2 regions of the Thioalkalivibrio sp. ARh3 genome follow, and region 1 is predicted to be linked to the other one. Evidence: predicted binding sites of a transcription regulator. Region 1 holds the regulator's gene; the other holds the start of a gene.
What was found. The regulator FNR, encoded in region 1, switches genes on or off when oxygen is low (the NO sensors DNR and NnrR bind a similar motif). The targets are predictions, from matches to a motif close to TTGATNTANATCAA.
Positions count from the first base shown of each region.

Region 2: a site for FNR is predicted at 1,532-1,545, ahead of hemN (oxygen-independent coproporphyrinogen III oxidase). Genes of this name have one in related genera too.

Region 1 is NZ_KB897951.1:247,886-251,296, reverse strand. Features, by position in the region: gene C995_RS0111320 (cyclopropane-fatty-acyl-phospholipid synthase family protein) at 1-1,111, opposite strand, end outside; gene fnr (fumarate/nitrate reduction transcriptional regulator Fnr) at 1,317-2,048, shown strand; gene C995_RS0111310 (TIGR02444 family protein) at 2,041-2,532, shown strand; gene C995_RS0111305 (DUF2058 domain-containing protein) at 2,569-3,138, shown strand; gene C995_RS0111300 (DNA mismatch repair protein MutS) at 3,154-3,411, opposite strand, start outside.
Region 2 is NZ_KB897949.1:319,541-322,951, forward strand. Features, by position in the region: gene hemN (oxygen-independent coproporphyrinogen III oxidase) at 67-1,452, opposite strand; gene hpnD (presqualene diphosphate synthase HpnD) at 1,635-2,492, shown strand; gene hpnE (hydroxysqualene dehydroxylase HpnE) at 2,506-3,411, shown strand, end outside.

The sequences.
Region 1 (3,411 bases):
GGAACACCACCTGGCGCCACCAGCGAAACGTCCCTTCGCAACTGGCCAGATAGAACTCCCACATGCGACAGAAGCGTTCGTCGAAGTGCTCCACCGCCTCGGCGCGGATGTTCTGGAAACGCCGATACCACTCCGCGAGAGTCTCGGCATAGTGCAGCCGCCAGAACTCGATATCGGTGGTATGCAGCGGGGTCGGTTCCAGCGCCTCCATCACCTCGGACAGGGCCGGGGTGTAACCACCAGGGAAGATGTACTTGCCTAGCCAGGGGTTGGTTGTCCCTGGCGGTCCCTGTCGGCCAATCGTGTGCAGGACGGCCACGCCGTCGTCCTTGAGCAGGTCGTTCACCCGCTGGAAGAACGTGCCGTAGTTGGGCACGCCGACATGCTCGAACATACCGACGCTAACGATCCGGTCGTACTGGTCGTCGTGTTCGCGATAGTCCTGATAGAAAAAACGCACGCGATCGTCCAGCCCCCGGCGCTTCGCCTCCGCCTGGGCCACGCGCAGCTGCTCCCTGGACAGGGTAATGCCATCCACCTGGACATCGGCATTCTCGGCCAGGTGGAAGGCCAGCCCACCCCAACCACAGCCGATATCCAGTACCCGCTGACCGGGCTCCAGCACCAGCTTCTTGCGCAGCATCGCGCACTTCGCCTGCTGGGCCTCTTCCAGGGTCATGTCCGGGCGCTCGAAATAGGCACAGCTGTAGAACATCCCGTCGTCGAGAAAACGGCGGAACAGCCACTCGTCCACGTCGTAATGGTGCGAGATGTTCTGGTAGCTGCGCGCGATGCGGTTCCCCTGCTCCAGGATCCCGCGGAACATGCACACCAGCGGGTGGACGCGACGCTGGAACATGGGTGCAAAGTTGCGCATGGCCACATCCAGAAACACCCGGATACCCTCGGGCCCCGGCGACCAGAGCCCGTCCATATAGGTCTCGCCCAGCTGGAATCCGGGATCGCGCGCAATACGCTTGAGAGCCGCCGCATCGTGGATCTGCATCGTAATCTCGGGCGCCCCCTGCCCGAATCGGCGCTCGCTCCCGTCAGGCTCGCGCAGGATCAGCGTGCCGTGGCGCATGTATTCGTTCAGCATCCGTTCGATCATTGCATCCCTTCCCCTGCGAATCGTCTGCCACATGGAACAGAGCCTGTATATCGCGCTGGCCGCGACACAAGCATCTGAAATAGCGGATCGTCGCCACCTCAAAAGGTTCCACACTCACAATAACGGAATTCCTCATGCGAGCAAGCCTCTTCCCGTGAGCCACAGGCGCTTCCCTAGCCGCGGTCAAAACCGCTAACCTGCGCACATGACATTGCGCCCAACCCAAGCCTGCGAGCACTGCTCCCTGCGTCAGCTCTGCCTGCCGATGGGGCTGCCGCAGAACGAACTCTGGCAACTCGACGAGATCGTTCAGCAGCGCCGCCCGATCGAGAAGGGGACTTCGCTGTTCAATATGGGCGAGCGCTTCGACACCCTGTTCGCCGTGCGAACGGGCGCACTGAAAGCGGTCCTGATCAGCGACGACGGCACCGAACAGATCACCGGGTTCGCCCTCGCCGGCGACCTGCTCGGGCTCGACGCGATCCATTCCGGGAAACATCCGGTCAGTGCCGTGGCGCTGGAATCCACCAGTGTCTGCGCAGTCCCGTTCACCCATGTGGACGACCTTGCCGACAAGCTGCCCACCTTCCGCCAGCACATGATGAATGTGATGAGCAAGGGGCTGGCCCAGGACGAGAGCGTGCATGCCCTGCTCGCGCAGCGCACGGCGGAGCAGCGCCTGGCCACGTTCCTGGTGACCCTGTCCGAACGGCACCGTGCGCGCGGCCTGTCCCCCGAACGCTTCTATCTGCCGATGTCGCGCGCCGACATCGCCAACCATCTGGGCCTGACCCAGGAGACCATCAGCCGCCTGTTCACGCAGCTGCGCAAACAGGGGGTGATCAGCCTCCACACCCGGGATCTCGAAATCCTCGAGCCGAAGAGCCTGCACAATGCCGCCGGCGTAACCCTCACGTCCGCCGCCAGCGGTGCCTGAGGCTGCCAGGCCGCACGGCTTGGGCTTCGACAGCTTCTGGGATTTCGCGCTGCGAATCTGGGCCTCCGCACCAGCCCGGGAACGCCTGCTGCACTGGCAGGAGAACCATGACGTCGATGTCATCCTCGCCCTGTTCGCCCTGTGGTACCCGGGGGGCATACGCAAGCACAACTGGGAGGCGCTGATGCAGGCCGCCGCGAGTTGGCGCGATCGAACCACCGCCCGCGTGCGCGCCCTGCGCCGCCGCCTCAAACCCGAAGGCCCCCACCAGCCGAACCGGGCGGCGCTGTACACCGCCACGAAGGCGCTGGAGGTCACATGCGAACGAACGGCTGCGATGCGCCTGTTTAAGTCCGCCCTGGATCTCGGTGATCCCGCCGCGACCCCCGACCTCACACGGCGTCTGCAGCTTCTGTTCCCGGCCCTGCCCGTGACCGAGATCCGGGACGGAATACCCGAACTCACACAGGCCGGCTGCACATAGGCTATCCTCCCGGCACATTTTCTACAGGCAAGCGGCATGTCGGACGATCTGCGCAACCAGCTCCTGAAGACCGGGCTGGTGGATGAAAAACAGGTGCGCAAGGCCAAGAGCCAGAAGCACAAGGCCCAGAAGACACAACCAAAAAAGAAAAAGGGCAAGCCCGCCGACGCCGAGGCCAGCGCCGCGGCGGCCCGCCAGGCCGAGCAGGCCCAGCGCTCGCGCGAGAAGAACCAGGAACGACAGGAAAAGGCCGAACGCCGTGCGCGCCGGGCCCAGATTCGCGAACTGGTCAACCAGCACCTGGCCCCGATCCCCACCGGCGACGCCGCGATCGACTACCACTTCCAGTTCGACGGGCAGATCCGCCACCTGCCGGTAACCGAGGACACCCGCAAGCGCCTGGTCGACGGGCGCGCGGCCTTGGCAGGCCTGGAGCTGCACCCGAGCAAGGGTTTCCGCGTAATCCCGCGCGAGATCGCGGACAAGATCCGCGAGCGGGATGCCGAGTGGCCGCTGGTCATCCCGGCCGAAGAAAGCGGCGATTCCGAGCCCGATCCCGACGACCCGTACAAGGACTACGTCGTCCCCGACGACCTCATGTGGTAGCGCCTCGTTCGGGGCTCAGCCCCTGCCGGGATCGCCCCCGGCCTGGGCGGTGGGGAGTTCGGCGAAATGCTCGCGGGCGCGGGCGACCAGTTGGGCCGGTAGCCCGTTCTTCTCGGCAATCGTAAGGCCGAACGACACACCCGGCTCGCCGATCAGCAGCCGGTAGGTCGGGGACAGCGTCTCGGCATCGAACTGCATCGAGGCGTTCACGATGCCCGCATGCTGGGCGGCGTAGTCCTTCAGGGGCGCCAGGTGGGTATTCACGATCCCGCG
Region 2 (3,411 bases), on a different contig from region 1:
AACGTCCCTGTTGCCGGTTCATGAACCTCAAGCTTTCGCCAACGTTGTCGAAACGTCAACCACCGGTCAAACCACCTTCGAGTAGCGCCGTCCTTCACGGTGCAAATAGGCGTCGAAGGCCATGGCGATGTTGCGCAGCAGGAGTCGGCCGCGTGGCTGGACCTCCAGGCAGTCGCGGCCGATGGTCACCAGGCCGTCGGCCTCCATCTCGGCCAGGCGGTCCAGGGCATCGCCAAAGGTCTCCCGGAAGTCGATGCCGAATGCGGCCTCGATGCCGCCGAAGTCGACCCTCGAGTGGCACATCAACTCGCTGATCACGGCGCGCCGCAGGCGATCGTCCTCATTCAGCTCGAGGCCGCGGAACACGGGCAGCTGACCCGACGCCAGCCGTTCCTGATAGGCATCGACCTCGCGCAGGTTCTGGCTGTAGCTGTCTCCGATCTTGCCGATGGCGGTCGGCCCCAGCGCGACGAGATCGTATTCCGCGCGCGTCGAGTAGCCCTGGAAGTTTCGCTGCAGCGTGCCCGCGCGCTGGGCGATCGCGAGTTCGTCATCGGGCAGCGCAAAGTGATCCATGCCGATGTACACATACCCCGCGTCGGTCAGACGCTGGATAGTCATCTCGAGGATCGCGAGCCGCTCCGTGGCCGGCGGAAGGTCGCCATCGCGGATCTGGCGCTGCGTCTTGAACAGCTCCGGCAGGTGCGCGTAGTTGTACACGGCCAGCCGCTCCGGACGCAGGTCCAGCACGCGGTCCAGTGTCGCGGAGAACGTGTCCACCGTCTGCAGGGGCAGCCCGTAGATCAGATCCAGGTTGGTCGACGTAAAGCCATGCTCGCGCGCCTGGCGTACCACCTGCGCGGTGACCTCGAACGGCTGGATGCGGTTGACGGCCTTCTGCACGGCGGGATCGACATCCTGCACCCCGACACTGACGCGGTTGAAGCCCAGCGACGCCAGAAGCGGCAGGGTGCCGGGCCGCACGGCACGCGGGTCGATCTCGATGGAGAATTCGCGCTCCGGACCGGTCTCCAGCGTGAAATGCCGGCCCAGGGCCTTCATGACCCGGGTCAGGTCATCGTCGGACAGGTAGGTCGGCGTCCCTCCACCAAAGTGCAGCTGGCGAACCGGTCGCTCCCGATCGAACAGCTCACCCTGCAGGGCGATCTCCTGTTCCAGCGAGTCGAGATAGCTCGTCGCGCGCCGATAATTGCCGGTAATCACCTTGTTGCAGGCACAGTAGAAACACACCGTGTCGCAGAAGGGCACGTGAACATAGAGCGACAGCGGACGCGCCGCCCCTTCGGCATTCGTCGCCCGCGCCACCCGCGCATAGGCCTGCGCGTCGAACCCCTCGTGGAACTGCGGCGCCGTGGGGTAGGACGTGTAGCGAGGGCCGCTCACGTCATAGCGACGCAACACCTCGGGATCGAATACCAGACGCTGTTCCATACGGCTCTCCGCATCGGGAGGGCGGGCCCCTTGCGCCACCCTGACACCCTCACCCTACGCGCCCTCCGGCCGGGTACGGTTGATGTATGTCAAACGTGGCTTCGATCACCGCCGCCATCCGCATCCCGGTCCCGCTGTGCTAGCCTTGCCATCCCAAGACGGCACCCCGATCCCGAGCGCGTATGTCCCCCGACGAATATTGCGAGGAGAAGGCCGCCAAGAGCGGCTCCAGCTTCTACTACGCATTCCGGTTCCTGGAGCCCGACCGGCGCCGAGCGATCACCGCGCTGTACGCGTTCTGCCGCGAGGTGGACGACATCGTCGACGAGGTCAGCGAGGAAAGCGTGGCTCGCACCAAGCTCCAGTGGTGGCGCGAGGAGATCGAGCGCCTGTTCGATCATCAGCCGCGCCACCCGATCACCCAGGCCCTGCAGCCGCATCTGGCGCCGTTCGATCTCAGCCGCGAGTATTTCGACGAGATCATCGACGGCATGCAGATGGACCTCGACTACGACAGCTACCCGGATTTCACCACGCTGTCGCTGTACTGCTACCGCGCGGCCAGCGTGGTCGGGATCCTGTCCGCCCATATCTTCGGCTTCTCGGATCGGCGCACGCTGAAATACGCGCATGACCTGGGGATGGCCCTGCAGCTGACCAACATCCTGCGTGATGTCCACGAGGACGCGATGCGCGGCCGGGTCTACATCCCGATGGACGAGCTGAAAAAGCACGGCGTAAAGCCCGAGGAATTTCAGGTCAATGTCACGGACGACCGCCATCGTGCTCTGTTCGCCGAGCAGGCGGAGCGAGCTCGCCGCTACTACCAGCGCGCGGAGGAGCACCTGCCCGCCGAGGACCGCTACGCCCAGCGCCCGGGCCTGATCATGGCCGCGATCTACCGCACCCTGCTCGACGAGATCGAGGACGACGGCTATCGCGTGCTGGAGCACCGCGTGCGGCTGACCCCGATCCGCAAGCTGTGGATCGCCTGGCGTACCGCGCGCCGCCTGAAGCGCGAATACCGCCGCGCGGGCTGACCCCGCCCGCCCCATGGCCGCCGTTCCTGCCTCGCATCCGGTCGTCGTGCTCGGCGCCGGCTGGGCCGGCCTGACCGCCGCGCTGACCCTGGCCCGGGCCGGCATCGCGGTCCACCTGATCGAGGCCGCCGCCACCGCGGGCGGGCGCGCCCGCAGCCTGAACCGCGATGGCGCCGAACTGGACAACGGCCAGCACGTGCTGGTCGGCGCCTGTCACGCCACCCTGGAACAACTGCGCTCGGTTGGCACCGACCCGGACCGCGCCTTCGCGGCCCTGCCGTTCGGTCTGCGAATGCATGCACCGGGCCGCCCTCACCCCGCCCTGGCCCTGGAACCGCGCTCGCCGCGCCTGCCGGCCCTCGCCGGCGGCCTGTGGAAAAGCCTCGCCGGCACCCCGCTGCACAGACGCCTCCCGGCTCTGCTCGGGGCGGCCTCGATCCTGCATCGGCCACTGGACGAGGATCTCGACGTACTCGAATGGCTGCAGACGCGCCATCAGCCGGACACGCTGATCCGCCAGCTCTGGGAACCGCTGTGCCTCGCGGTCATGAACACGCCGATCCGCAGCGCCTCGGCGCAGATCTTCCAGAACGTGCTGCGTCTGGCCCTGAACCACGGGCCGGACGACGCCCGGCTCCTGATCCCGACCCGGCCACTGGGATCGCTGTATCCGGAACCCGCCCTGCGCGAACTGCGCGAGCGCGGTGCCACGATCGAGACCGGTCGGCGCATTGTGGCCATCGAACCCGGGGGTCCCGAGGCCCGCTACCAGCTGCGCGACCGTAACCATCGCGTCACCTATGCCAACGCGGTGATCCTCGCCACCGCGCCCAGCGCAGCCGCTCGACTCCTGCCCGCAGCCCCCGAGCTGCAGCCCCACCATCGGGCGCTGATGGCCATGGGCGAGCGCAGCATCTGT